One region of the Rhizobium sp. BE258 genome, then DNA from elsewhere that is predicted to be linked to it. Evidence: riboswitches for the same ligand, from Rfam matches in the RefSeq annotation. Region 1 holds a riboswitch; each other region holds the start of a gene.

Region 1 (7,116 bases):
GATTCATAGGCGAGTTTGCCATCGACGAGACGGCCAACCAGCACCGTGCAGGCGCCGCAATCGCCTTCCGCGCATCCTTCCTTCGTGCCGGTCAACCGGCGCTTCAACCGCAGAAAATCGAGCAGAGTCTCGGTCGGGCGGACATCTTTGAGTGCGATGTCCTCGCCATTGAGGATGAAGCGGATGCTGTCGCTCATGATGTTCCTTATTCTTGTTTTTCTAATGGTTATGCCGCAGTCCAGCCCCCGTCAATCGAGATGTGGGTGCCGGTGACCTGCCGGGCGTCGTCGCTGGCGAGGTAGAGCGCCAGCGCGCCGATTTCCTCTGCCTTGACGAATTCATGCGTCGGCTGGGCCTTGAGGATCACTTCGGTCTTCACCTGCTCCTCGGTCATGCCGCGGGCCTTTGCCGTATCCGGGATCTGCTTTTCGACCAGCGGCGTCAGCACGTAGCCGGGGCAGATGGCATTCACCGTGACGCCCGACTCAGCAAGCTCCAGGGCGGCCGTCTTCGTTAATCCTAATATACCATGTTTCGCCGCCACGTACGCGGATTTGAACGGCGAGGCGACGAGGCCGTGGGCCGAGGCGATGTTGATGATGCGGCCGTGCTTCTTCGCCTTCATGTGCGGAATGGCTGCGCGCATCGTGTGGAAGGAACTCGACAGGTTGATGGCGATGATCTGATCCCACTTGTCGATGGGGAAATCCTCGATCTTCTCGACATGCTGGATACCGGCATTGTTGACCAGCACATCGACGGTGCCGAAGGTCTTTGCCGCCGTTTCGATCAGGTCGGCGATCTCGGCGGGCTTGGTCATGTCGGCCGGATGGTAGAGGGTGCGTCCCTCCGAAAGTGATTCAAGCCGCTCGGTGATCGCCTTGATTTCTTCGGGTCTTCCGAAGCCGTTGATGACGACGTTGTCGCCCTTGCCGGCAAAGGCGGTGGCGATCGCCAGGCCGATGCCGCTGGTGGAGCCGGTGACGACGACGGTTCTCTTCATGAACGCTTCTCCTTGGTCCGCAATGGACCAAGGTTATGCGCAAAGAGCGGTGGCTGACAATCGCCGCGTTGCCGCTATCAGCTTCCGGCGAGCAGACCGTTGGTGAAAGCCGCCGAGAAATCCGGGCGCTTGGCAAGCGGTGCGCCATTGGCATCCTTCAGGATACCGGCATCGAAGAGATAGTTGCTGATCGCGTTCATTTTGGCCGGTTCCATATCCCCAGCCTTGCCGGGTGCCGTGCGCAGATAGGCGCCGTCAACGAGAGCCTTCAGCGAGGCGCGCACCAGTTCGCCGTTCATCAGCGCGCCGTCGGAACCGGCAATCAGGATGGCGGCGGCTTCGTCCGGATGATCGGCCGCGAATTCATATCCCTTCCGCGTTGCCTGCATGAAGGCGCGGGCAAGGTCCGGCTTTTCGGCAAGGTAGGCGTTGCTGCTGCCCAGAATGGCCGTGTGTTCGTCGGGCACGCCGTAATCGGCATAGACAAAGGCGCGCTGGGCCTTGTTCTCCAGCTCGGCCTGAACGCCCTCCCAGGTGTAGACTTCGAGGGTGAAATCGACGGCGCCGTTATCGAGCGCCTGGTAGGCCGAGGTTCCGAGTGTCACGGTCTCGAACTCGCCCTTACCGCCGGCGTTCTTGATCATCGAGCCGAGCAGGGCGTTTTCCCAGGCGCTGCCGAAGCCGCCATAGGTCTTCCCGTCCAGGTCCTTCGGCGTCTGGATGTCGCTGCGATCGGCCTTGAAGACGACGCGGCCGGTTTCCTTCTGAACGATCGCGAAGGTGCCGATGAGATCGGCGCCGGCGGCGCGCTGCGTCATCAAGCCGATCGAGCCGAGCACGCCGAAATCGGCGACACGGCTGGCAACGAGGGTCGCGGCCGAGGTGTCCGTGTAGGGGAGAATTTCGACATCGAGACCGGCGTCGCGGTAGAAATTCCTGTCACGGGCCACGTAGAGGCCGACGTGATTGGTGTTCGGCGTCCAGTCGAGGGCGACCGAAACCTTGGGATTGGCGGCGCGAACGGTGAGCGGTGCGGCGGCCAGCGACAGGATGCCGGCAAGGGCGGTGCGGCGGGTGATGGACGGAAGGGTCATGGCTGATCTTCTCCTTCGAAGAGCGTTGCGAGGATACGGTTTTCGATTGCGATGACGTCCGTCTGCTGGCTGCCGGGTTCGGTGCGCGGACGGGGCAGCCTGACCGCCGTTTCCAGGACGATGCGGGCGGGGCGGGGCGAGAAGAGGTAGATTCGGTCGGAGAGCAGCACGGCCTCGCGCACATCATGGGTGATCAGGATCACCGACAGCCCCCGGCGCAGGCAGAGCGCTTCGAGAAAGCGCTGCATCTTCAATCGGGTCAGTGCATCCAGCGCGCCGAAGGGTTCGTCGAGCAGCAGGATCGGCCGCTGCTGGACGACGGTGCGCAGCAGGGCGACACGCTGGCGCATGCCGCCGGAGAGTTCATGCGGCCAGCTGCGTTCGAAGCCCTCCAGGCCGAATTCGGCCAGCAGCGGCGTGATTTCGGCGCTCGCGTCTCGTCTCGACATCCCCGCCATCTCCAGGCCGAGCGCCGCGTTGGCGAGCAGCCGCCGCCACGGCATCAGCGCATCGCGCTGCGGCATGAAGGCGAAGGGGCGGGTTTCTGAGTCCAGCGCATTGCCGTTCATGCGGATACTGCCGCCTGTTTTGGCGACGCTTCCGGTCAGAATCCGGAAGAGCGTGGATTTTCCGGCGCCCGACGGGCCGAGGATCGAGACGAATTCGCCCGCGTGAAGCTGCAGTGAAATGCCATCGAGCACGGCGACGGTGCCGAGACGGCAGCTGAGATCCCGGATATCGAGAAGAGGCTGATCGCTCATCGACGGTCGTCCCGGCTGGTGCGGTGCCAGGGCATGGAGAGCCATTCGACCAGCACGGCCAGCGAAAACAGGATGAGTGTCAGCAGCGAACTGACGAGCACGGCGGCAAGCACCAGATCGGCGCGGAAATTGTTCTTGGCGTTGAGGATATAGACGCCGAGCCCGCGGGCGGCGCCTGCATATTCGGCAAAGATCGCGCCGACGACCGCGTAGGTGATCGAGATGCGCAGTCCGGCGAAGAAGTAGGGCAGGGACGCCGGCAGCCGCGCTACGATGAAGCGCTTCCAGCGTGAGGCGCCCATCGAGGCCAGCAGCTCCTCGATCTCCGGTTCGGCTGCCGCATAGCCGAGGGCAAGGGCCACCAGCATCGGAAAGAAGGTGACGAGGGCGACGAGCAGGATTTTCGGCAGCAGCCCGAAGCCGAACCAGAGCACGATCAGCGGCGCGATGGCGACCAGCGGCAATGTCTGGCTGATGACGAAGACCGGCATCAGGGCGGCGCACAGGCGCGGCGCAAAGTCGATGGCGACCGAGAACAGGAACGCGATCGCCAGCGAGAGGCCGAAACCGGAGATCGTCGCCTGCAGCGTCGGCCAGCTGTTGTTCAGCAGCGCTACGCGTTCGACGAATGCCTGGGTGATGACGCGCGATGGCGCAGGCAGCGTCGTCGGCGGCACACCGGCAAGGTCAACATAGGCTTCCCAGATGGCCAGCAGCGCGCTGACCGACAGCACGGCGGGCGCAGAACGCATGGCAAGTTCCGGCAATCGGATGAATCGCGGCATCGGCAGTCTCCTGACGTGAGGCAGCGATCAGACGGCGGATGGGCTGTTGGCGGAGACGGTAAGGTCGATGGTCACATGGCCATTCGGCGGACCGAAGCGGACGAAGGCTTCGTGAATGGTCGCAAAGACCGCACCGGCATCGCCTTTGACGCGGGTGCAGAAATTCTTCGAGCGGTCGAAAACGCCCGAATTCTTCAGGAAGTCGATGCAGCCGTAGATCTCTTCCATGTGATCGCCGGTGCCCATGACATAGAGCGAGAACTGCGCGGCGGCGGTACGGCCGGTGACCGGCGAGGAGGCTACTGCTTCCAGAGCTGACGCCTTGCGCTCGGCAAGCGGCAGGACCGGACCCGAAAGGGCCTCGGTATGGCACATCGGATCGTCAGGCTCGCCGGGGCAGCCGCGGGAGATAGTGGCGCGCAGCACCGCATGGATGCCATCCGCCGAGCCGCTGACATAGAGATCGCGCATCGCCGCGAAGACGACATCGGGCGTGCCGACGATCAGCGTCGAGATGTCGTCGGTCTCGATTCTGAGCTTGTCGCGATAAGGGGCGAGGGCCGGAAGGGCCGAGAGGATGACATCGACGAAACGGTCGGTCATCGGGTAAAGGGAAATTTGTGCGCCAGAAAACATCGCTCGCCTCGCTCCGCTGGTATTATCCAGATCAGCTCAAGAGTTTGAGGCCATGCGGCCGCATCTCAGCCCCGGCTATACGGAGCACCCCTGTCGTTGGTGCCCTTTAAGCATGCGTCGGCTGGCTTGTAAAGCGGCCGATTTACGACGAGGCAAAATTGCGATCGGCTTTCTTTTCTCTTTCGTTTCTACGTCTTAAATGATCTATCTGAAAGCCGCTGAGCTTAGAGGGAGGGGCAGGCATGAGCGGGTATGTTCTGGCGATCGATCAGGGCACGACATCGACGCGGGCGATCGTTTTCGATGGCGAGATGAAGATTGCAGGCGTCGGCCAGAAGGAGTTCACGCAGATCTATCCGCGCTCGGGATGGGTGGAACACGATCCGGAGGAGATCTGGGATTCGGTGGTTTCGACCATCCACATGGCGCTGCGCGAAGCCAGGGTGAAGGCCACTGACATTGCCGCACTCGGGATCACCAACCAGCGCGAAACCGTCGTCGTCTGGGAGCGTGCAACAGGCAAGCCGATCCAGAACGCCATCGTCTGGCAGGACCGCCGCACCGCCAGCTATTGCGAGAACCTGAAACGCCAGGATCTCGAAAAGCTCTTCACCAAGAAGACCGGGCTGATCCTCGATCCGTATTTCTCCGGCACCAAGCTGTCCTGGATGCTGGCCAATGTGAAGGGCGCGCGTGCCCGGGCCGCCAAGGGCGAACTCTGCTCCGGGACAATCGATACCTTCCTGATCTGGCGGCTGACCGGCGGCAAGAGCTTCGTCACCGATGCGACCAACGCCTCGCGGACGCTGATGTACAACATCGCCGACAATAGCTGGGACAAGGACCTGCTGGAGATCCTGCGGGTACCGGCCGCCATGCTGCCGGAGGTCAAGGACTGCTCCGCCGATTTCGGCATCACCGAGAAGTCGCTGTTCGGCGCCGAAATCCCGATCCTAGGCGTTGCCGGCGACCAGCAGGCGGCGACGATCGGCCAGGCCTGCTTCGAGCCCGGCATGATGAAATCCACCTATGGCACCGGCTGCTTCGCGCTGCTGAATACCGGCTCCGACATGGTGCGCTCGAAGAACCGGCTTCTGACCACCATCGCCTACCGGCTGGATGGCGAGACGACCTATGCGCTCGAGGGGTCGATCTTCATTGCCGGAGCTGCGGTGCAGTGGTTGCGCGACGGGCTGGGCATCATCGATTCTGCCGGGGAGACTGGCAAGCTGGCCGAGGGTGCCGATCCCTCGCAGGAGGTCTATCTGGTGCCTGCCTTCACCGGCCTCGGGGCGCCGCACTGGGATCCGAAGGCGCGTGGCGCGATCTTCGGCCTGACGCGCAACAGCGGCCCGTCGGAGCTTGCCCGCGCCGCACTCGAAGCCGTTTGCTACCAGACGCGGGATCTTCTCGATGCGATGCAGAAGGACTGGAAGAACGGCACCGACGATACCGTGCTGCGCGTCGATGGCGGCATGGTCGCCTCCGATTGGACGATGCAGCGGCTGTCCGATCTGCTCGATGCGCCCGTCGACCGGCCGGTGATCCTGGAGACCACCGCGCTGGGGGCTGCGTGGCTGGCCGGCAGCCGGGCGGGTGTCTGGCCGGATCGCAAGACCTTCTCCGCCAAGTGGAAACGCAACAAGCGCTTCGAGCCTGACATGGATGAGAAGACGCGAGCCGCCAAGCTCAAGGGCTGGCGGAATGCGGTGAAGCGGACGCTGAGCGACGCTTAGGGCGGTGCGCCGGGTGGGGTGGCGGTGGGACGAGCGCTTCATCCCATTCGCAGTCTTCACGTGCGAGCCTCAGTCCTACCCACCGCCGTCATGCTCGGGCTTGTCCCGAGCATCTGCAACGGCTGACGTAGGAGTTCGTTAGATCCTCGGCACAAGGCCGAGGATGACGGAGGGGGCGTGCCGCTCTCTGCGAACTTCAAACAGGACCCTCCAAATCATTACCATCCGCACTGTGCGCGAATGCCGCAATCTCGCTGCTTGCGTCTTTTGTACCGATCGGTACAATATATCCTCATCAGTACAGGAGAAAGACGATGACTGCGCTTATTCCTCCCTTCACGCTTGAAACCGCCACGCAGAAGGTTCGCCTTGCCGAAGACGGCTGGAACAGCCGGAACCCGGAGAAGGTTTCGCTCGCCTATACGCCTGATAGCGCCTGGCGCAATCGCGCCGAGTTCGTCAACGGACGCCCGGAGATCGTTGCCTTCCTGGCGCGCAAATGGGCCAAGGAGCTGGACTACCGGCTGATCAAGGAGCTGTGGGCGTTCCGCGAAAACCGCATTGCCGTGCGCTATGCCTATGAATGGCACGACGACAGCGGTAACTGGTTCCGCTCCTATGGCAACGAGAACTGGGAGTTCGATGCTAGCGGCTTGATGCAGCGGCGTTTCGCCTGCATCAACGACATGCCGATCAAGGAATCGGACCGCAAATACCATTGGCCGCTGGGCCGCCGTCCGGATGATCATCCGGGGCTGTCGGAGCTTGGCCTCTGAAGGATTGATGCCCTGAAGACCGTTTACGAACGCCGCGATGTCGTGCCCCTGCTTGCCGAGATCTTTCGGGAGCTCGGCTATGAGGGCACGACGCTGAGCCGGATCACCGAACGCACCGGGATCGGCAAGGGCAGCCTCTACCACTTCTTCCCCGGCGGGAAGGAGGAGATGGCGGCTGCCGTGCTTGCCGAGGTCGACCGCTGGTTCGAGGACTTCATCTATGAGCCGCTGCGCCGCGACGAGCCCGCCGTGGCGATCGCGGCGATGTGGCGTGGCGTTGACGATTACTTCCGCTCGGGCGGGCGCATCTGCCTCGTCGGCGCCT
Region 2 (7,116 bases), on a different contig from region 1:
CGAGATCGGCCAGACCTGTCAGGCCGATCGGTTGCTTATGGTCAGGCTTCGTCGCGGTGGCAAAGACCGGGCCGATTCCGGCATAATCGACGATGGCGGGATCCACCGCGGCGGCAAGCGCCGCCGTCTCGACCGACAGGCCGAGGATCATGTCCGGCCCGATCTTCCGGCGAGCTTCAATCGCGCCGAGATCATCTTGGCCGATATGCAATCCGTCGGCACCGAGCGCGATCGCCGCCTCGACATCGTCGTTGACGATGAGCAGCGCGTTGCTGCCCGTGAGCACATGCTGCAAAGCCCGGCCGGTTTCGATCATTTGCCGGGTGTCCGCCGTCTTGTCGCGCAGTTGCACGATGGTCGCCCCGCCGGCAACGGCGGCACGCGCGGTTTCGACAAGCCCGTATCCGGCACAGAGATGCGGATCGAGGACGAGATAGAGGGAAAGATCGAAGGTCTTCACGCCGGGCTGATCCTTGCCGCCTGGTCGAGGCCCGGACCGTCGAGTGCCGCGAGCGCATCAAGGAAACGCCAGGAGAAGGAGCCGGGGCCTTTCGCTTCCAGCGCTGCCTGTTCGCCGGCGACGGCAAACATTGCCAGCGCTGCGACTGTCGCATCGAAAGTCTCCTCGGGCGCAATCGCGGCAAAGGCGCCGGTCAGGCAGGTCAGCGAGCAGCCGAGCGCGGTGATCTGCGGCATGAGGGCCGAGCCGCCGGCGATCCTGACAGCACGCGCGCCATCGGTGACGAAATCGATCGGACCGGTGACCGCAACGGCAGCACCATACTGGGCGGCAATGCTGCGGGCGGCACCTTCCGCCTGCTCGACGGGATCGCGGCTGTCGACGCCCTGGCCGCGGCTTTCGCTGCCGGCAAGCGCGATGATCTCGGAAGCATTACCGCGGATGATTGCCGGATTGAGATCGAGCAGCGCCGCAACGCTCTCCCGGCGGTAGCCCGTCGCGTAATGGGCGACCGGATCCAGCACCCAGGGCTTGCCGTTGCGGGCAGCGGCCTTCGCCGCCTGTTTCATGCCGCTCACCCAGGCGGGCGACAGCGTGCCGATATTGATCGTCAATGCCCCGGATATCGCCGCGAATTCACCGGCTTCCTCTTCGGCATGCACCATGGCGGGCGAGGCGCCCGCGGCCAACACGACATTGGCGGCGATGTTCATCGCGACATAGTTGGTGATGCAGTGAACGAGCGGCGGCGCGGCGCGCAGCGCGGTCAGCAATTGTCCGGGTGATCTCGAAGTCGTCATCTTGCGTCCCTTGTGGGGCGGGGCAAGACGCCGGAGGCCGGACGAACGAAAGCGAAGGGCCTCGAGCGACTCCCTCCGCCAGCATTATCTGGTTCAGGTTCAAAGGGTACCTCTCAGCCCGCCTTCCGGCGAACGCCCCTGTCTCTCAACGCCTTCGTCATCGCAAATTATCGGCGGCTTGTCACGCCCTATCAGTTCAGCCGGGCCTCGCCGCTGACGATACGCTGCTCGCCTTCATCGAAGAGATGAACGGCATCATGAATGGGCGCAACCTTCAGGACATCGCCGGGCGCTGCTCTGATCCGCTCGCGGAAGACGCAGCTGATGGTCTGCGTACCGAGTCTGGCGATGACGAGGGTTTCCGATCCCGTCGGCTCAACGACGACAGTGGTGATCTCGATGCCACCGGGGTCGAGCCGGAGATGTTCGGGGCGGATGCCGTAGGTTACGGCATCGCCCGGACGGCGGTCGCTTGGGAGGATGATGCCGTCTTCGGTGCGGAAACCCACATCCGTCATGCTGCCCTTGATGAAGTTCATGGCGGGCGAGCCGATGAAGCCCGCGACGAACAGGTTGTTGGGCCGGTCGTAGAGATCGAGCGGAGAACCGGACTGCTCGATGCGGCCGTCCTTCATGACGACGATCTTGTCGGCCATGGTCATGGCCTCGATCTGGTCGTGGGTGACGTAGATCGTCGTCGTCTGCAGCCGCTGGTGCAGTTCCTTGATCTCCGAGCGCATCTGGACGCGCAGCTTGGCATCGAGATTGGAGAGCGGTTCGTCGAAGAGGAAGACGGCCGGGTCGCGCACGATTGCCCGGCCCATGGCAACACGCTGGCGCTGGCCGCCGGAGAGCTGTTTCGGATAGCGTTCGAGCAGGCTTTCGAGGCCGAGAATCTTGGCGGCATTGCCGACGCGCTTGTCTATCTCCTCTCGCGGCATACGCTTCAGCCGCAGCGAGAAGCTCATGTTCTTGGCAACCGTCATATGCGGATAGAGCGCATAGTTCTGGAACACCATGGCGATGTCCCGGTCCTTCGGTGCCAGCTCGTTGACGATGTGCTTGCCGATCTGGATCTCACCGCCGGTAATGCCCTCGAGGCCGGCGATCATCCTGAGCAGCGTCGATTTTCCGCAGCCGGACGGTCCGACGAGAACCACGAACTCGCCGTCGCGGATATCGACCGATACGCCCTTGATGGCCTTGAACGCGCCATAGTCCTTGCGGGCATTATTCACGGAAACATGAGCCATTGTCGTCCTCCCCAGGCCGCGATCAGAGCGTGTTCAAGGTGTTTCTGAGAAAGCCGAGGCCGACGCGCTCGCCCTCCTTGCGGGCCTCCAGGTCCTTGCCCGGCCAGCCGTAGGCGGCATCCTCATGCTCGATCGAGATCGTGCCGTCGAAACCGTAGCTCACGGCCTGGCGCAGGAATTTCGTCCAGTCAAGAAGGCCGAGGCCGGGCAGCTTGTATTGCCACCAGCCCTTGCCGTGATAGCCGACGGCCTGCTGTACGGCGGGATCGATCGCGGTGTCCTTGGCATGGAGGATGGCAATGCGGTCCTTGACGTCCTCGAGCGCCTTATAGGGATCGACGCCGATGCGCAGGAAGTGCGAGGGGTCGAATTCCAGCCCGAAGCGGCGGTCTGGAATGCGCTTGAACAGCTCGTCGTAGCCCCTCGGCGTCGTGCCGACGAAATTGTCCTTCGGCCCTGGCCAGTTTTCGATCGCGAAGATCAGGCCGCTCGATGCCGTCTCGGCAATCAGGCCGTTGGTGTAGGCGGCGAAGTCGTCATAATTGGCCTCGTCGCTGGCTTCATCGTTGCGTCCCGGGAAGATCACAAAGATCGGCACACCAGCCTCGCCGATCGCCTGGGCGAATTCCGAGGTGCGCGAGCGCAGATCCTTGCGCTTGGCATTGTCGGCGTCGAGCTGGTTGCCGAAATAGGTGATGGAGGAGACGTAGAGATTGCGCTCGCGAGCGAGTGCCACGGCAGAGCGGACCTTGTCGGGCGTCTTGATATGCCCGCCGACATCGATCTCGATGGCATCGAAACCGGCGGAGGCCGCGAAATCGACCACTTCTTCCAGCGGCCGGTCGTTGAACGTCGACGTATAGAAACCGATCTTCATCAAAATCCTCCCAGGCGCCGCCGCGGCGGCTGTTCTAGTTGTTCAGGCGATCCATGTATTTCAGGGGTGAACGCGTGCGTTGAACCTCATCTGACGACGCTAGCATCAGCGCTGCCGCCATTGGCATGGCCGCAGCACCGATCGCCGAAGCATCGTCGCCAAGCGAGGCGCGGTGAAGCGACGGCAAAGCGGCGTCGGCGGCATCGAGATGCTCATGTACATAGCGCAGCAGCTCGTCGATCATGCGGATCGGCAGCCGCCCGCCGACCAGGATGGCGTCGGGATCGATGATCATGCCGATATGCCGGACAGCGACGGCCAAATGGGCGCTCATCTCCCGCAGCCATTGCGAGACCAGCCGCTTTCCGCGCGTATCGAGCGTCAGTAGATCCTGCGGTACGCTGACCTTGATGCCGTGTTCCGCGAGGAACTCGTAAAGGCAGAACAGGGAAAAGATCTCGCCGAGCAGCCGCACCTTCTGCGCCCGCTCGTCCTTACCGTCGGCAATCGGCAGCCAGCCGATTTCGCCGCTAAGGCCCATGGCGCCGCGGTGGCCATTGCCATCCAGCACCAGTCCGCCGCCGGGGCAGGCATTTATGGCGATGTAGAGGAAGCTGCGGCTTTCGGCGCCGAGCCCATAGTCGAGTTCGGCCAGTGCCGCGGCATTGGTTTCGTTCTCGATGAAGACGGGGTGCTGCGTCAGGCCTTCGATCGCGGTGCGCACGTCGAATTCCAGCCATTCGGAATAGTCGGCCGGCTTGCCTGGAAAGGATATTTCGCCCAGCCAGTCCGGCATGGCGAGACCGATACCGGCCAGATGAGCGTCGTCGATCAGGCGGCTGCGCTGAAAATGTGATATCGCGTCGGCCGACAGCTGCATGAATTCGGCAGGCAGAATGTAGCGCTTTTCGTGATGCACGCGGGCACGCACATTGCCGACCGCGTCGACGGCAAGGATGGTCAGGTGATCGCGGTCGATATTGATGCCGATGGCGAAGAACGCGTCCGGATTGATCTCGAGCTCGATGGCGGGCTGTCCGCGCAAACCGTGGCGGCGCCGAGCCTCGATGATCAGGCCCTCGTCCAGCAGCCGGTCGACGATGCGGGCGATGGCCGGCTTGGTGAAGCCGGTCTGTCTTGCAATCTCCGCCCGCGAAATCGGGGCCTGCCGGTGGATGCAGCGCAGCACGACGGCGCGGTTATGCTCGCCTGCATCTTCGACATTTGCCCCCGATAGATCGGGGGAGAGCTTGACGCCCGCGGTCTGGTTCATGGTCGCGATCCTTCATCTTCCATCGGCATCAGACCGGTCTCATCCCTTGACTGCGCCGCTGGTCATCGCGCCGAGAATCAGTCTCTGGAGCGACAGGAAGGCCACGATCGCCGGTACGACGGAGATCAGGCAGGCGGCGGCAAGCAGCTGGATCGACGAGTCGGTCTGCATGCCGCGGAAGTTAAAGATACCGACGCCGATCGGCATCAGATTGTTTTGGGTCAGCAGCAGAAAAGGCACGAGGAATTGCGACCATCCGGCAATGACGGTGATAATAAAGACCGAGGCGATGCCCGGCGCCGAGAGCGGCAGGACGATACGCCAGAACACCGAGAAGCGATTGCAGCCATCGATCATCGCGGCCTCGTCAAGACTGCGCGGGATGCTATCGACTGTGCTCTTCAACAGCCAGGTCGCCAGCGGCACCCCGAGCGCGATATAGACCATGACGACGGCAAAATGCGTGTCGAGCAGGCCTAGCTTGTTCATGTAGCGATAGAGCGGCACCATGATCACAAGCGGCGAGATCATCTGGAAGAGCAGCAACCCCATCATCGACAGGCCCTTGCCGCGAAAGTGGAAGCGCGAGAAGGCATAGGCTGCAGGCAGCGCCACGATGAGAACGCCGAGACCGCTGAGCGCCGCAAGCTTCAGCCCGTTCCACAGATAAAGCGGGAAATAGCTGTTGTTGAGAACGGCGACGAAGTTTTCCATCGTCGGATTGTGTGGGATGTAGCGGGCGACGCCGCGATAGATCTCGCGCCGGTCGCGCATCGCCATCGACAGCAGATAGGAGAGGGGGCCGGCGAAGAAAACGAACATCGCCAGCATGAACAGATAGCTCAGAAAATCGCCAAACCGCGTGCCGGTGCGCCCGCTCATTGCTCTTCCTCCTTGGGCAGGAACGACGCATAGACGAAGGCGAGCCCGAGACTGATGATCAGCATCAGCACGGAGAGAACGCTGCCGCCCGACAGGTCGTAATTTCTGAAGACGATGTTGAAGACGTAAAGCGAGATCACTTCCGTCGCACGGCCGGGACCGCCACCTGTCAGCGTGATGATCGCGTCGAAGGTGTTCAGCGTCATGATGGTGATCAGGATCATGTTGACCAGGATCGCGGCGCGCAGCTGAGGAATGGTAACGAAGAAGAACTGCTGCGATCCGGTTGCGCCATCCACTTCCGCCGCCTCGTAGAGCGAGGGGTCGATCGCCTTCAGTGCCGCATACATGACGACCATCGAGAAAGCCGCACCGCGCCAGATGTTGGATATCAGCGCCGACCAGGGCGCGATCGACGGATCCGAGAGCCAGGCGACGGCGGGCAGGTGCATCATTCTGAGGATGCTGTTCAGCGCGCCATAAGGCGCTTCGGAAAACAGCATCTGCCAGATGATGCCGCCGGCGATACCCGGGACTACCCAGGCGACAAGCGCCGTGGTGCGCAGGATCGTCGTGCCGAACAGGCCGCGCTTTTCGCCTCGAACGACGACGACCGCGACGGCAAGTCCGAGGATCTGCTGGCCGATAACGCTCCCGCCGACGAAGATCAGCGTTGCCCACAGGATATCAGGCAGCTGCGGCGAGCTCAGCGCATTGGAGATCGAGCCGAGTGTATAATCCTGATTGTCGCCGATCAGCGTGGCATTGGTGAACGACAGGCGGAACACGTCGATGACGGGGTAGAGATAGAAGATGCCTATGACGATGATCACGGGCATGATCCAGGGCAAGGGTGCCCCGGCGAAACGGCGCATGAACGATCTGCTGTGAGGCGGGCTGACGGCCTCGATGGCGATAGGGCTCATTGGGCTTCTCTGTCCGGGTTTGGGAATGCCGGCGGCGCCCATTTCCGGGCGCCGCCACGATCACAATCTCTAGAGACGCTTGTAAGCCTCCATCGTCGCATTGAACGCGCCGTCCAGTGCTTCTTCCGGCTTCTTGGTGCCGGAGAGGACGTCACCCATCATGATCTGGATCTGGTTGGAGATCTCAGGATAGATCGGTGCACCCGGCCGCGCCTGACCGTTCACCAGGGCGTCGGCGAAGGTCTTGTTGGCTTCGGTCGAGAAGACATCATATTTCGTGAACAGCGACTTGCGCGTCGGAAGCTGCTGCTGCAGAGCGTTTGCCGGTCCCATATAGACCTCGCGGGCGAGGTTGGCGCACATCTCGACCTTGTCCTTGTCCTTGGCGAAGGATGCGATCGTCCAGCCGCCGGTTCCCGTTGAGCGCTGGTCGGCGGTCGGACCGGGGATCGGCGAGAAGGTCCAGTTCTTGAACTCTTCGTCGTCGAGCGTGGCCTTCAGCTGTGCATATTGCCAGTTGCCGCCGATGAAGAGGGCGGTGGTTCCGGCCGCAGCCGCCGCGTTCAGGTCGTCATAGTTACCGATCGTCGTCACGCGCTTCGGTGCGGCACCTGAATCGACGAGGTCCTTGTAATAGTTGAGCGC
Region 3 (7,116 bases), on a different contig from region 1:
GAGACCGGCCAGGCGAACTCGCGGCCAACGAGAAAATGCGAGAGATCGCCGAGCAGTTTCAGATCCGGAAGCCGGTCCATCAGGTCGAGGGTGAAGAACAGGTCGGTGGTCATCCGGTCGCGATGTGTCTCGATAAAGACCGGAATGCCGGCCTCTTCTGAAAGCCGATGCCAACCCTCCAGCAGCGGCAGGCAATCCTCGATCCGGCGCAGCCGGACGTCCGGCTGCAGGCAAAGATGGGCGACGCCAAATTCTGCGGCATTTTCCAGCGCCGGTTTCAGCTCGTCGATCGTCTTCGGAAAGCATTGCCCCTCCGCCTTCAAGCCGTGGTCCTTCAGCAAAGCGGCAAGTGGCCGGACATAGGCGCGGTCATACCAATGCGCGCTCACGCCGTCGAAACCGGCCTCGGATATCAGGCCGATATTCTCCTCGAGCGCGCGCTCCGGGGTGAGTGCGCTTCGAAGCTCCATGGCCCAAAGGGATTGGAAGACGGTGAGGGATTGCATTGCTGGCCTCGTCGTTAGTTAGAGGTTCTGGGCGCTGACGGTCATGAAGCGCACCGGATCGGTGATGACCTCGGTGCGGATGATGTCGAGCTTGCGCAGGATGAGATCGACGGAGCGCCGCGCCTGCACTTCGGGCGCCTGGTCGAGACAGATGTCCAGCAGGCCGGTTTCCAGATAGCGCTTCTTCTTCTCGGTCAGCTCGTGTCCGACCCAGAAGATATCACGCTGCCTGGCCCATTGCTGCAGGACGATGGCGACACCTTCGTCGCCGCCGCCGGCCGAATAGACGCCGATGATTTCAGGATCGCGGCGGAGCGCCTCGCCGAGCAGTTCGGCGCATTGCAGATCATCGTCGCGTCCCATCATCACCAGCGATACCGCGTGGCCATTGGCACCCTTCTCGGTGAGGTAATCGGAAAAGCCCTGGATGCGCTGGCGATGGTTCGAATAGGCCCCGCTATGACAGATCGCGGCGAAGTTTCCGCGCCGGGCAGCCAGCATGCCGGACATGTAATAGGCGGCGCTGCGCCCGGCGGCATAATTGTCGATGCCGAGATAGGGAACCTCGGGGTCGTCGCAGCGGGTGACGACCTGGGCGACCTCGACGCCAGCGGCGCGCACACGCCGCAGGCTCTCGATGACCTTCGGGTGATCCTGCGCGCAGATGATCAGCCCGGAGCGGCGAAAGCTCGGATTGGCGATGTGATGGGCCATGCCGATCGGATCGCTTTCCTTGATGAAGGTGCGATGCAGGATGACGGCGCGGTCGAGCGATGCGGCAATGCGCTCGAAGGCCTGGTTCAAGCGGGCGAAGAAGCTGGTTTCAGGGCGCACCAGAATGACCTCGATGCGGATGGCGCCGCGATGCGTTTCCGTCGAGCGCTCGCCGTAGCCAAGTTTCTTGGCCGCACGGATCACCTTTTCTGCCGTCTTCTCGGTGACGCCGCCGCGGCCGTTGATGACGCGCTCGACGGTGGCGATGCCAAGCCGGGCCTCTGTGGCGACATCCTGCAGTGTCGTCTTTTTCATCAAAACCTCCCCAAAACTCCGCTCGACAGTCAAGCATTGCAGCGCCTCTGGCGAAATCGCTCAGTTGATCAAAACACATCAAGACAGCGATGGGAAACGGCACTATTGCTGCGGTAATTTTCCGGCACGAGTTGGAGGATATCAGATGGACGACACACTTTACGGGAAGCGCAACAAACGCGGCGACTGGGCGCCTTCCAAGCTTATTCAGTATCCGCCTGTGTTCATCTGGCCAGTGCAGCCGCTCCGTTTCCTGAAATGGGTGTTCGGCTATCCGGGCTATCTGATGCCGTGGAACGTGCTTTATGCGGCGATCGGCACGCTGCTCTGGCTCTATGCAACGCCGTCGCTCGAGACGGCAAAGACCTTCTCGATCGGCTGGATTGCCTATCTGCTGGTGCGCAACGCCGCAATCGTCTTCGTCTTCTTCGGCGCGTTCCACCTGCGCCTCTACATGCAGAAGAAGCAGGGAACGAGCTTCAAGTTCAATGCCAAATGGCCCTCCGTCGGCAATGATGCCTTTCTGTTCGGCAATCAGACGGTCGATAATGTCATCTGGACTTTCGCCAGCGCCGTGCCGCTCTGGACGGCTTTCGAAGTGCTCACATTGTGGGCCTTTGCCAATGGCATCATTCCCTATGTCTCATTCGCCGAGCAACCGGTCTATTGCGCCGTGGTCATGCTCTTGATCCCGACATTCCGCGACCTGCATTTCTATCTGGTCCACCGGCTGATCCACTGGCCGCCGCTCTATCATGCCGTCCACAAGCTGCATCATAACAACGTCAATCCCGGCCCCTGGTCAGGTCTTGCCATGCACCCGATCGAGCACCTGCTGTATTTCTCCGGCGTGCTGATCCATTGGATCGTTCCGTCGAACCCGGTTCATGCGATCTTTCATCTGGCGCATGCCGGCCTTGCACCGGCGCCCGGCCATGCCGGTTTCGACAAGATCGTCGTCGGCGAGGAAAGCGCCATCGATACGCACAGCTACGACCACTACCTTCACCACAAGTATTTCGAGTGCAACTACGCCGATGGCGTGATCCCGCTCGACAAGTGGTTCGGCACATTCCACGATGGTTCATCCGAAGCGCAGGAGCGCATGGACAAGCGGTTCATGGAGCAGGCCAGGCGCCGCGCAGAAAAGAAGGCGCGCCGCGAACAGCAGGCTGGCTGATCCTCCCAGGTGAACGACCCGCAGGCCCGGCTTCTCCGCCGGGCCTTTTGCTGTCCGGATCCCTGCAAATGAGGGATTTTCATCAATTTTTCCGCGGACCGCGCGATCTTCCCCGGCTAACGTTTTCCTGCGGCCGGCTGGCGCCGCCTTATCTCTGGGAGGAGAGAAAATGCTGAAATTGCTGACCACCAGCGCGGTTGCCCTGGTGCTTGCTGGGCAGGCGCACGCGGCCGATCGTATCGGTGTTTCGATGGGGACGCTCACCAACAATTTTCAGACGCTGATCGTCAACGGCATGCAGGATTATGCCAAGTCCGTCGGTGTCGAGCTGCAGATCGAGGATGCGACGACGGACGTCAACAAGCAGCTCGACCAGGTCAAGAATTTCGCTGCCGGCGGCGTCTCGGCCATCATCGTCGATCCCGTCGATTCAGATGGCACGCCGGCTCTCAGCAAGGTTGCCGAGGATGCCGGCATCCCGCTGATCTACGTCAACGTTCAGCCGACCGATCTTTCGACACTCGGCAAGCAACAGGCTTTCGTCGGTTCAAACGAGGCCGAATCCGGCACGCTGCAGACCAAGGAAGTCTGTCGCATTCTGGGCGGCAAAGGCAATGTCGTCATCATGATCGGCGACCTGACGAGCCAGGCCGCGCGTCAGCGCACTCAGGACGTCCATGACGTCATCGCGACGCCTGAATGCAGCGGCCTGAAGGTCGCTCAGGAGCAGGTCGGTAACTGGAGCCGCGTCAACGGCGCCGATCTGGTCTCCAACTGGCTGACATCGGGCTTGGAGTTCGATGCCGTTCTTGCCAACAACGACGAGATGGCGCTCGGCGCCATCGCCGCATTGAAGAATGGCGGCGCATCCACGGAGAAGATCATCGTCGCCGGTATCGACGCCACGCCGGAAGCCCTGCAGGCGATGAAGGCGGGCGACCTGAAGGTCACGGTCTTCCAGGATGCCAAGGGTCAGGGCAAGGGTTCGATCGATGCGGCTTTGAAGGCGATCAAGGGCGAAAAGATCGACCGCGAGGTCTGGATCCCGTTCCAACTGGTGACGGAGAAGAACATGGCGGACTTCGAACATCTGAACTGAGGCGCGGCTCGCCTCACGGGCCGCGTCATGAAGGCCACGCAGCGCTGACCCGCTCGTGGCCTTTTCACGCGCTCTCAGGTGGCAGGAAGCGGTTCGCTGATGACGACGAAATTGGCGCAGGAATGCTCGACATTGGCAATGCGGATGCGCAACTCGCGCCGCGATGTCAGCAGGAAGAGAAACACCTTCTTGGCGCGCTGTGCCCGCCGCAGGATCTCTTCGCCGCCAAACAGCAGGCCGTCACGCTCACCGAGTTCGAAGGCCACGTGCTCGCTGTAATTCTCGTCCGTAATGGTGATTGTCCCGAGACCCGACAGCATTGTGAGCATTCCTCATCATGAGGAATGACTTTTGTCGAAGTCCTAATTTAGTGCAACACGGTGTTCCGGTTTTCCACGGGGATGTTGGAACACCTAGAGCGGACTTTTGGAAAACGGCTAGCTTCGCGTCACGCCGTGTGAAGGCGTGCCGTCCGCGATCGCGCATTTCATTCCGTCTCCTCAGAACTTGACGCCGACGCCGATCATGATCGTGTTCTGGTTCAGATCGAAATCACCGCCCGCCGCACCGCCGAAGTTGCCGCTGCCGTAGTCGGTATAGCGATACTCGCCGCGGGCAAAGATGTTCTGGGTGAAGGCGTAGTCGATACCTGCGCCGATCGTCCAGCCGTTCAGCGTGTCGGAAACATCTGAAGCCCCGGTCGGATGACCTTCTGCCCGTGCGATCGCCCAGCCGGCGGTTCCGTAGAGCAGGGCGTTGTCGAAGGCATAGCCGACGCGGGCGCGGACCGAGCCCTGCCATGTCGTCTCGACGGAGCCAAAGGCCGTGTCCTCTTCGTTCCAGTTATGGAGGACATCGCCTTCGACGCCGATCACCCAGTTATTGTCGAACTGGTAGTTGTAGCCGGCAAAGCCGCCCAGGATCCCGCCGTTGGCGTCGACATTGGATGCACCGTCAGGATCGAACGTCGTCCAGCTATAGCCACCCTCGGCACCGATATAAGGGCCCGACCAGGTGAAAACCGGCGTTATTGCCTCCGGTTCAACCGGCGCAGGCGGTGGTGTCAGGTCCGCGGCCTGGGCTGATATTCCCGCCAGCGAAGCAGCAAGAACGGTGAGAATAGCGAATTTCATATTCGGTCTCCCTAAATTGCATGACACTTAGATAGGTAGCCCTGGGCCAAAAGTCTCTAGCCCTTTCGATCACAAATGCCTGGGCGCTGCGCAGGCGGCGGATCCACCATTGACAGTCCTTTGAAAACGCGACAGTTTCCCGCCCATTCCGAGGGGAGCATCTGACGATGCTGAGATGGCGCTGAGCCGGACCCTTGAACCTGATCCGGGTCATGCCGGCGTAGGAACGGAACAAGATGCCGCCGGTATCTCCCTTCGTCTTCGCTTTGCCTGGATCTCCATTGCCGTCTGGAGATCGCTTCGCAATGTCTGTTCTGCTGCGCTCACGCCCCTCAGTTTCCACTGACACCTGAACGATGCGCCCTCTCAACGCTCTCTATGGTGCAGTTTTGCTGCTTGCGATCTGGCAGGTGGTCATCTGGCTGTTTGCGCCGGCGCATTTCATCCTGCCTTCACCGCTGTCGGTCGCTTCGGTCTTTGTGCGGCAGCCGCTGTTCCTGCTGGAGCAGAGCCTGACGACGGCGCTTGAGATCGTGCTGGGATACGTCTGCGGAGCAATCTCAGGTGCGGCGGCGGCCTTCGTGCTGTCGGCCTTTCCGGCCGCCGGGGCGCTGGTCTGGCCGCTGGTGCTGATCCTGCAGGCCTTCCCGGTCTTTGTGCTGGCGCCGATCCTGGTCATTTGGCTCGGCTTCGGCATGGCTTCCAAGGTCGCCATGGCAACGATCATCATCTTTTTTCCCGTCGCTTCGGCTTTTGCCGACGGGCTGCGCAGGACCGAGCGCGATATCCTCGATGCCGTATCGCTGACAAATGCCAGCCACTGGCAGACGCTGGTCCGCATCCGGATGCCGCTTGCCGTTCCGGCACTCGTTTCAGGTCTGAGGATCGCTGCGCCGCTGGCGCCGCTCGGCGCCGTGATCGGCGAATGGGTCGGCGCGTCGGCAGGCCTCGGCTTCGTCATGGTCCAGGCCAATGCGCGCATGCAGACCGACATGGTCTTTGCCGCCATGGCGGTGCTGGCGGCGATGACGCTGATCTGCCGGGTGGTGGTCGACAGGCTCACCTCCGGCTGGACGCCGTGGGCAACCACGCGCTGAACGATTTTCAAACTGCACATTCATGGAGCAAACATGCTGCGTCTGATATCCGCCACCTTCCTTGCCCTTGTGGCGCTCGCTTCGCCGTCGCTTGCCAACCACAAGCTGACAGTGATGCTGGAATGGTTCGTCAACCCCGACCACGCACCGCTGGTCATCGCCGGGCAGAAGGGCCTGTTTGCCGCGCAAGGGCTGGATGTCGAGCTCATCCCGCCTGCCGATCCCTCGGCGGTGCCGCGGCTGATTTCCGCCAAGCAGGCTGATATCGGCATCCATTACCAGCCCAACCTCTACCTCGACCACGAAGCCGGACTGCCGCTGGTGCGGGTCGGCACGCTGGTCGAGACGCCGCTCAACACCGTCACCGTGCTTGCCGATGGACCGATCAAGAGTCTTGCCGATCTGAAGGGCAAGAAGGTCGGCTTTTCCGTCACCGGCTTTGAAGACGCGATGCTGAAGCGGATGCTGGAAAACGCCGGTCTCACGAAAGAAGACGTAGAGCTGGTCAACGTCAATTTCGCCCTGTCGCCATCGCTGATCGCAGGCAAGGTCGATGCCAATGTCGGCGGCTTCCGCAATTTCGAGCTGACGCAGATGAAGCTCGAAGGACATGAGGGCAAGGCGTTCTTTCCAGAAGAAAACGGCGTGCCGCCCTATGACGAGCTGATCTTCGTCACCCATCGCGATTCGATCGCCGATCCGCGGCTGCCACGTTTCCTCGCGGCCGTCGAACAGGCCTCGATCTTCATCACCAACCACCCCAAGGAAGCCTGGCAGCTGTTCGTCAAGGCCTACCCCAATCTCGACGACGAGCTGAACCGCACAGCATTCTTCGACACGCTGCCGCGCTTCGCCAAGCGTCCTGCGGCGCTCGATACCGGCCGCTACCAGCGGTTCGGGACCTTCATGCAGGAGATGGGTCTGGTGAAGACCGCGCCCGATGTTGCGGACCTTGCCGTCGAGGTAAAATAGCCCTGTGGCGGCCCTGCCACGGCGCCGTGCAAATGTCCCCGGCCGTTAACTGAACGTTGTGGCCGGGGCCACGCGTTAACTATTTGTTAACCACGAAGCA
Region 4 (7,116 bases), on a different contig from region 1:
GCAGGTTTTCGAGTGCGAACTTCTGCTTGAACGAAAGCTTGCCCTTGCCCTTCGGTGTCTCGGCAGAGGGCGAAGCCTCCGCCTTTACCTTTTCGGCAGCCTTCTCCGCCCTGCGACGCTCATCCAGCGCGCCTTTCCGCTGCGCCATCATGTCGGAATAGCCGCCGGCATATTCGATCCACCGGCCATCGGGCGCATCCGGAACGGCGGGCGCAATCGTAGAGGTCACGGTGCGGTCGAGGAAGTCACGGTCGTGGCTGACGAGAATGACCGTGCCCGGAAAGCCGGCAACGATTTCCTGCAGCAGGTCGAGCGTTTCGATATCGAGGTCGTTGGTCGGCTCGTCGAGGATCAAAAGGTTGGTCGGCCGCGACAGGATCCGCGCCAGCATCAGCCGCGCGCGCTCACCGCCGGAGAGGTTCTTGATCGGCGTCCGTGCCTGCTCCGGCTGGAACAGGAATTCCTTCATGTAGCCGGTCACATGGCGCTGCTCGCCATTGACGAGAAGGTTTTCGCCGCGGCCATCGGTCAGGTAATTGGCGAGCGTGTCGTCGAGGTTGAGTTCCTCGCGCTTCTGGTCGAGCGTTGCGATCTCGAGATTGGTGCCGAGCTTCACGGTGCCGCTGTCGGGCGCCAACTGGCCAGTCAGCATCTTCAGCAGCGTCGTCTTGCCGGCACCGTTCGGGCCGACGAGACCGATGCAATCACCGCGATGCACGCGAATAGAAAACGGCGTGACGATGGGCCGCTCGCCATATGTCTTGGTGATCTTGTCCGCCTCGATCACCAGCTTGCCGGATTCCTGCGCATCCGAAACGCTCGCCTGGACGCTGCCCTGCGGACCCTTGTGGCCGCGATATTGCGAGCGCATGGTCTGCAGCTCACCCAGACGGCGCATGTTGCGCTTTCGGCGCGCGGTAACGCCATAGCGCAGCCAATGCTCTTCACGCTCGATCGCCTTGCCGAGCTTGTGCTGTTCCAGCTCCTCGGCCTCCAACACCTGATCGCGCCAGACTTCGAAATGCCCGAAGCCACGATCCAGACGCCGCGACGTGCCGCGATCGAGCCAAACGGTGGCCGTCGAGACCTTTTCGAGGAAGCGTCGGTCATGCGAGATCAGCATGAGGGCGCTGCGCGTCTTCTGCAGCTCGCCTTCCAGCCATTCGATGGTCGGCAGGTCGAGATGGTTGGTCGGCTCGTCGAGCAGCAGGATATCCGGCTCCGGCGCCATGACGCGGGCAAGTGCTGCGCGGCGGGCTTCGCCGCCGGAAAGGTTCTTCGGGTCCTCCTCGCCGGTGAGACCCAGATGCGACAGCAGATAGGTGACGCGATAGGGGTCGTCACCCGGCCCAAGACCGGCCTCGGCATAGGCCTGCACCGTCGCAAAACTTCCGAAATCAGGAGCTTGCTCAAGATATCGGACCGTCGAGGATGGATGCCGGAACACCTCGCCGGATTGCGCTTCGGCGATGCCGGCAGCGATCTTCAGCAGCGTCGACTTGCCGGAACCGTTGCGGCCGACGAGGCAGATCTTGTCGCCGGGCTCCACCTGCAGGCTTGCGCCCGCCAGCAACGGCGCGCCGCCGAAGCTCAGAAAGATGTCGTCCAGTTTGAGAATGGGAGGCGCCAAGGATCAGACTCCGGAAAGGTCATAGGGGCGGGCAAGGACGATCGCGCGGCCACTGCCGAGCGTGAACCGAACCTTGCCTTCTGCCACATTGGAAATGGTACGCGACGAGCCGAACGGCAAATGGAAATCCGAGAGCGGATAGCGCGCGTTTTCGATGAAGAGACCGCGCAATTCGCTGAAACCGGGAACCGAGAACAGGCTGTTCTTCGGCAGGTCGAGCTCGATGGAACCTGAAAGAAGCGGAACTGCTTCCTCCAGCCCCGAAGTGAGCAACAGGTCGATACCCTGTTCGGCGAGGCTGACGGCATAGAGGAGGTGCTGAAGCGCATGGTCGGACCGCTCACCCGCCAGCGCACCGGCAAGGATCAGCCGTTTCGCGCCACGGGCTATCGCTTCGGAAACAGCGATCTCGCCATCCGTCGAGGCCTTGGCTGCCGGGTATGGCTGCTTCGGCACACCCGGAAACGCGCCTTCGAGATCCGGTGCGGTGGAATCGAAATCACCCACCCAGAGCTCTGGCACGACACCGAGCTCTGCCGCATGCCGCATGCCGCCATCGGCCGCGATGAACCGGCTGCCGGCAATCGCACTGCGCAGCCGCTCTGTCGGCGTCAGCTCGCCGCCGAGCAGGATCGTGAAGGTCGTCTGGGTCATGGGCATTGCCCATAGCGCAAAGGAGGGGTCGAGGGAAAGGGGCGGGGCTTAACCGGGCGTGCCCTTATCGCGCCGTTCGAAGGCTTTTTCATAGCCGTCGATAAAGCGCTCATAGAGCGCGGCGAAGGCATCGACGTCCGTGTTGCTCCAGCCGTCGAGGATTTCTGTGATCAACGACAGCTTCTGCGCCCGGATCTCCGACAGCAGCCGCTGGCCGATCGGCGTCATCACGACGACGATGCGCCGCGCATCGGCTTGCGATGCTTCGCGGCGCAGAATGTTGCGGCTGACCATATCGGCAACCACGCGGCTGGCGCGAGAGGGATCGATCCGCAGCATCTCGGCGATCATCCCGACAGTCACTTCATCGGCCGGCTGCGCACGGCGCACGGCGTCAAGAACATCGAGATGCGAGAGCTCGAGATCCGGCGCCACGCTCTGGATTGCCAGACGCCCAATCAGCCGGCGCCCAGTCATCAACTTCATGCGTGTCATGCTCTGGCCGATGCTGGAAACGCTTTCGTTCTCCAGTGACAGCGGATCAAGCTCGTGAATGCGGGCGGGTTTCTCGTTCATGCGCCGAGCATAACAGAAGGCTTGCGCGAAGGAAATATGCCCGCGTCATTCTGGTGTCATTGACATTTATATGCTTTTGTCACATAAATTGGCGATCAAGATTGGAACTGTCTTCATGGATATGCAGCTTGCCTCCCAGCCGCTCGTGACGGATCCCCGCCGCAGGCTTATTCTCTTCCTGTTTCTGATGACCGCGATGTTCATGGCAACGCTGGACAATCAGATCGTCTCGACGGCGCTGCCGACCATCGTCGGCGAATTCGGCCACCTCGAACGCTTCGGCTGGATCGGCTCCGCCTATCTGCTGTCGCTGAGCGCCGTGATGCCCGTCTATGGCAAGCTCGGTGACCTCTTTGGCCGCAAATACGTGATGATGACCGCAATCGCGATCTTCACCGTCGGCTCCGCCGTTTGTGGTCTCGCCGTCTCGATGAACACGCTGATCGCCGCCCGCGTGCTCCAGGGCCTGGGCGGCGGCGGCATCATGGTATCGATCTTCGCCGTCAATGCCGATCTCTTCGAGCCGCGCGAACGAGCCCGCTACCAGAGCTATTCCAGCCTGGTGCTGATGGCCTCGAGCGCCATCGGCCCCGTTCTCGGCGGCATGATGAGCGATCTCTTCGGCTGGCGCTCGATCTTCCTCGTCAACGTGCCGATCGGTTTCGTTGTCTTGATCGGCCTCGCGCTGATGCTGCCCTATCGCAAGCCGCACCGCCGCCCGAAGATCGATTATGCCGGCGCCCTACTGCTGGCGATGACGACGACGAGCATCGTGCTGATGGCCGATGGCAGCGAGCTGTTCGGCTCGATCCTGGCGCCGCAGAGCCTTGGGATCATCGGTATCGGCGCGCTTTGCGCCATCGCCTGGGTCTTCGTCGAGCGCCGCGCCGCCGAACCGATCGTGCCGCTATCGCTGTTCCGCAACCCTACCTTCCCGCTTCTCCTGATCATGTCGATCACCGGCGGCGGCATCGCTATCGGCATGGCCAATTACTTCGCGCTGTTCCTGCAGACGACCACGGGCCTGTCGCCCTCGCATGCCGGCCTGCTCTTCGTCATGTTGACCGGCGGCCTCGTCTGCGGCTCGCTCTTTGCCGGGCGCATGATCTCGCGCACCGGACGCTACAAGCCCTTCGCCATTGCCAGCCTCTCCTGCAGCGCGGTGGCCTTCGCGCTCCTGACCCAGGTCCATGCTGGTACGCCGCTGCCGATCATCGGCCTGCTGATGATGCTGCACGGCATCGGCATCGGCTTGTCGCAGCAGGTGCCCGTCATCGGCGTCCAGAACGCCGCTCCGGCGCGTGATGTCGGCGCCGCCACCGGTTCCGTCACGCTGTCGCGCATGGGCGGCGCCTCGATCGCCATCTCCATCTACGGCGCCATCATCGGCTCACAGCTGGCAAAGGTCGGCGTTTCCATCCCCGGCGTTACGGATATCGAGCAGCTGACGCCGAAGATGATGGCAGCCCTCCCGGAAGCCAGCCGCCAGGCTGTCGCCGATGCCTATGCCAGCGCCTTCACGCCGATGTTCATGACCTCCTGCGCCTTTGCTCTGATTGGATTGATTGCAGCGCTTTCGCTGAAACCGGTCCAGTTGCCGCGCCACGGCGAGACCAAGAACACGGCCGCAGCCGCCGAAGCCGCCGAGTAGCGGCAAGGGCGCGCTGCGCCCTTGTCATAAAGCCTGCATCACTATACATCTGCCAACGCTCTAACGGGGTGCCCTGTATCCGCAAGGATATCTGGCTGAGAGGCTTTCAAGCCAACCCGCGGAACCTGATCCGGCTAACACCGGCGGAGGGATTAGACGCGTGACACCAGGCACCGCCCTTTTCCCCATGAAACAACTTTTTTAGGAGGAGGCGCGCCATGCCCGGCCGCAAACCATTGATCGCATCATTCGTCACGGCTTTCCTTGCCGCAACAGTCACTCTGTCTCCGGCGCAGGCCGCCGACAAGACGCTGACCATTTACACCTACGAGAGCTTCACCTCGGAATGGGGCCCGGGCCCCAAGGTCAAGGAAGCCTTCGAGAAGACCTGCGCCTGCACGGTCAATTTCGTCAGCGTCGCCGATGGCGTGGCGCTTCTCTCACGCCTGAAGCTCGAAGGCGCCTCGACCAAGGCCGACATCGTTCTCGGCATCGATACCAACCTGATCACCGAAGCCAAGGACACCGGCCTGTTCGACGTAAGCGGCGTCGATACCAGCGACCTCAAGGTACCGGGCGATTTCAAGGACGATGTCTTCGTTCCCTATGACTATGGCCACTTCGCCATCATCTACGACACGCAGACCATCAAGAACCCGCCGAAAAGCATGCAGGAACTGATCGACGGCGACCCATCGCAAAAGCTCGTCATCGAGGATCCGCGCACCTCGACGCCCGGCCTTGGCCTGCTGCTCTGGGTGAAGTCCGTCTATGGCGACAAGGCGCCCGAAGCATGGACGAAGCTCAAGAGCCGCATCCTGACGGTGACGCCCGGCTGGTCTGAAGCCTATGGCTTGTTCACCAAGGGCGAGGCGCCGATGGTATTGTCCTACACGACCTCACCAGCCTATCACATGGTCGCCGAGAACACCGACCGCTATCAGGCCGCCGCCTTCTCCGAAGGTCACTACATCCAGATCGAAGTCGCCGGCCTTCTCAAGAACGCGCCGGATAAAGAACTCGCCCGCGACTTCCTGAAGTTCATGGTGACGCCGGGTTTCCAGGACACGATCCCGACCAACAATTGGATGATGCCTGTTGCGGCCACCTCCACGCCGCTGCCGGATGCCTTCGGCAAGCTGGTCAATCCGTCCAAGACCTTCCTGATGAGCCCGGATGATGTCGCCAAAAACCGCAAGTCCTGGATCGATGAGTGGCTGACGGCCATGAGCATGAACTGATGCTGCAGACGGCTGCGGAACGGAGAAATGCGCTGGCGGGCGGGGCAATCGGCCTCGCCGCCATCCTGCTTTTCATCGGCATCGCCGCCGTCTCGCTGACTGCTTCCGGCGGCAGTGATGCGTTCGCCGGGATCATCTCGGATCCCTACATTCTCCGCGTCCTGCGCTTCACGCTGCTGCAAGCGGTTCTCTCCACGCTGCTCTCAGTTCTCCTGGCGCTCCCCGTCGCGCGGGCGCTTGCCCGCCAGCCGAACTTTCCCGGCCGCATCTGGATCATCCGGCTGATGGCCGTGCCGATGGGATTGCCCGTTCTGATCGGCGCGCTCGGGCTCATTGGCATTTGGGGACGGCAGGGCCTGCTCAATACCGCTTTGCTCAAGCTCGGCCTGTCCGAACCCGTCAGCATCTACGGACTGACCGGCATCCTCCTCGCCCACATCTTCTTCAATCTGCCGCTCGCTTGCCGGCTGATGCTTGCAGGACTGGAGCGCCTGCCCGCCGAATACTGGCTGATGGCAAGCAATCTCGGCATGCGCCCGCGCGCCGTCTTCCGTTTCATCGAATGGCCGGCGATCCGCGGCCTGATCCCTGGCATTTCAGGGCTGATCTTCATGCTCTGCGCCACCAGCTTCACGCTGGTGCTGACGCTTGGCGGCGGACCGGCGGCAACGACGATCGAGGTGGCGATCTACCAGTCGCTGCGTTTTGATTTCGACCCGGGCCGAGCGGTAGCTCTGTCCTTGCTGCAGATTGCCCTGGCCGGCCTCATCCTCGGCGCCATGTCGTTTCTCCCCGCCAGCCGTGACGAAGGGCTGACCGCCGGACGCCACTCCATGCGTTTCGATGGCAGAATGGCGATGGCAAAACTGTCGGATGGCCTGCTCCTCGTCCTCGCTACGGCTTTTCTGCTTTCGCCATTGCTTTCCGTGTTGGTAGCCGGCCTGAGAGCCGACCTCCCGAAGCTGGTCGGCGAGCCGGTCTTCTGGCAAGCCGCAGCGATGAGCTTCGGCATATCCCTTTCCGCCGCCACATTGGCCCTTGTCGTATCAGCAGCCCTGATCCGCGCCCGCCAGACCATCAGCGGGGACAAGCGTTTCACACGCGGCAGCCGCGCCCTCTACGCAGCGATGGGCGGAGCCTCGTCAATGGTGCTGTTGGTGCCGCCCGTGGTGCTTGCGACCGGCTGGTTCATGGCGCTCAGGCCATTCGGCGACGCCTCTGTTTTTGCGCCCGTCCTCGTCGTTCTGATCAACATGCTGATGGCCCTGCCCTTCGTCATGCGCGTGCTTGAACCGGCCTATCTCGTCCATCAGCGCCGCACCGCGCGCCTCTCGGCAAGTCTCGGGATAACCGGCGCGGCGCGG

The links. Region 1 has a riboswitch for thiamine pyrophosphate ahead of J2X43_RS12005 (YkoF family thiamine/hydroxymethylpyrimidine-binding protein). Riboswitches for the same ligand answer to the same signal wherever they lie in the genome.
Region 2: it holds a riboswitch for thiamine pyrophosphate, as region 1 does, so the genes downstream of both, thiM (hydroxyethylthiazole kinase) here and J2X43_RS12005 (YkoF family thiamine/hydroxymethylpyrimidine-binding protein) in region 1, are expected to answer to the same signal.
Region 3: it holds a riboswitch for thiamine pyrophosphate, as region 1 does, so the genes downstream of both, J2X43_RS03410 (ABC transporter permease) here and J2X43_RS12005 (YkoF family thiamine/hydroxymethylpyrimidine-binding protein) in region 1, are expected to answer to the same signal.
Region 4: it holds a riboswitch for thiamine pyrophosphate, as region 1 does, so the genes downstream of both, thiB (thiamine ABC transporter substrate binding subunit) here and J2X43_RS12005 (YkoF family thiamine/hydroxymethylpyrimidine-binding protein) in region 1, are expected to answer to the same signal.

The regions. Positions count from the first base shown of each region.
Region 1 covers NZ_JAVDWL010000003.1:304,349-311,464, forward strand. The annotation lists gene xdhA (xanthine dehydrogenase small subunit) at 1-197, opposite strand, end outside; gene J2X43_RS11985 (3-hydroxybutyrate dehydrogenase) at 227-1,003, opposite strand; gene J2X43_RS11990 (ABC transporter substrate-binding protein) at 1,081-2,097, opposite strand; gene J2X43_RS11995 (ABC transporter ATP-binding protein) at 2,094-2,858, opposite strand; gene J2X43_RS12000 (ABC transporter permease) at 2,855-3,643, opposite strand; gene J2X43_RS12005 (YkoF family thiamine/hydroxymethylpyrimidine-binding protein) at 3,671-4,279, opposite strand; TPP riboswitch at 4,271-4,381, opposite strand; gene glpK (glycerol kinase GlpK) at 4,522-6,015, shown strand; gene J2X43_RS12015 (nuclear transport factor 2 family protein) at 6,330-6,791, shown strand; gene J2X43_RS12020 (TetR/AcrR family transcriptional regulator) at 6,804-7,116, shown strand, end outside.
Region 2 covers NZ_JAVDWL010000001.1:968,875-975,990, forward strand. The annotation lists gene thiE (thiamine phosphate synthase) at 1-460, opposite strand, end outside; gene thiM (hydroxyethylthiazole kinase) at 457-1,260, opposite strand; TPP riboswitch at 1,314-1,410, opposite strand; gene J2X43_RS04535 (sn-glycerol-3-phosphate ABC transporter ATP-binding protein UgpC) at 1,452-2,513, opposite strand; gene J2X43_RS04540 (sugar phosphate isomerase/epimerase) at 2,536-3,390, opposite strand; gene J2X43_RS04545 (ROK family transcriptional regulator) at 3,425-4,663, opposite strand; gene J2X43_RS04550 (carbohydrate ABC transporter permease) at 4,703-5,545, opposite strand; gene J2X43_RS04555 (carbohydrate ABC transporter permease) at 5,542-6,471, opposite strand; gene J2X43_RS04560 (extracellular solute-binding protein) at 6,541-7,116, opposite strand, start outside.
Region 3 covers NZ_JAVDWL010000001.1:728,044-735,159, forward strand. The annotation lists gene J2X43_RS03380 (sugar phosphate isomerase/epimerase) at 1-506, opposite strand, end outside; gene J2X43_RS03385 (LacI family DNA-binding transcriptional regulator) at 525-1,535, opposite strand; gene J2X43_RS03390 (sterol desaturase family protein) at 1,681-2,715, shown strand; gene J2X43_RS03395 (sugar ABC transporter substrate-binding protein) at 2,885-3,814, shown strand; gene J2X43_RS03400 (hypothetical protein) at 3,889-4,134, opposite strand; gene J2X43_RS03405 (outer membrane protein) at 4,315-4,947, opposite strand; TPP riboswitch at 5,089-5,191, shown strand; gene J2X43_RS03410 (ABC transporter permease) at 5,304-6,044, shown strand; gene J2X43_RS03415 (ABC transporter substrate-binding protein) at 6,078-7,016, shown strand.
Region 4 covers NZ_JAVDWL010000005.1:285,921-293,036, forward strand. The annotation lists gene J2X43_RS19690 (ABC-F family ATP-binding cassette domain-containing protein) at 1-1,630, opposite strand, end outside; gene J2X43_RS19695 (thiamine diphosphokinase) at 1,634-2,290, opposite strand; gene J2X43_RS19700 (MarR family winged helix-turn-helix transcriptional regulator) at 2,333-2,860, opposite strand; gene J2X43_RS19705 (MDR family MFS transporter) at 2,976-4,511, shown strand; TPP riboswitch at 4,566-4,680, shown strand; gene thiB (thiamine ABC transporter substrate binding subunit) at 4,730-5,752, shown strand; gene thiP (thiamine/thiamine pyrophosphate ABC transporter permease ThiP) at 5,752-7,116, shown strand, end outside.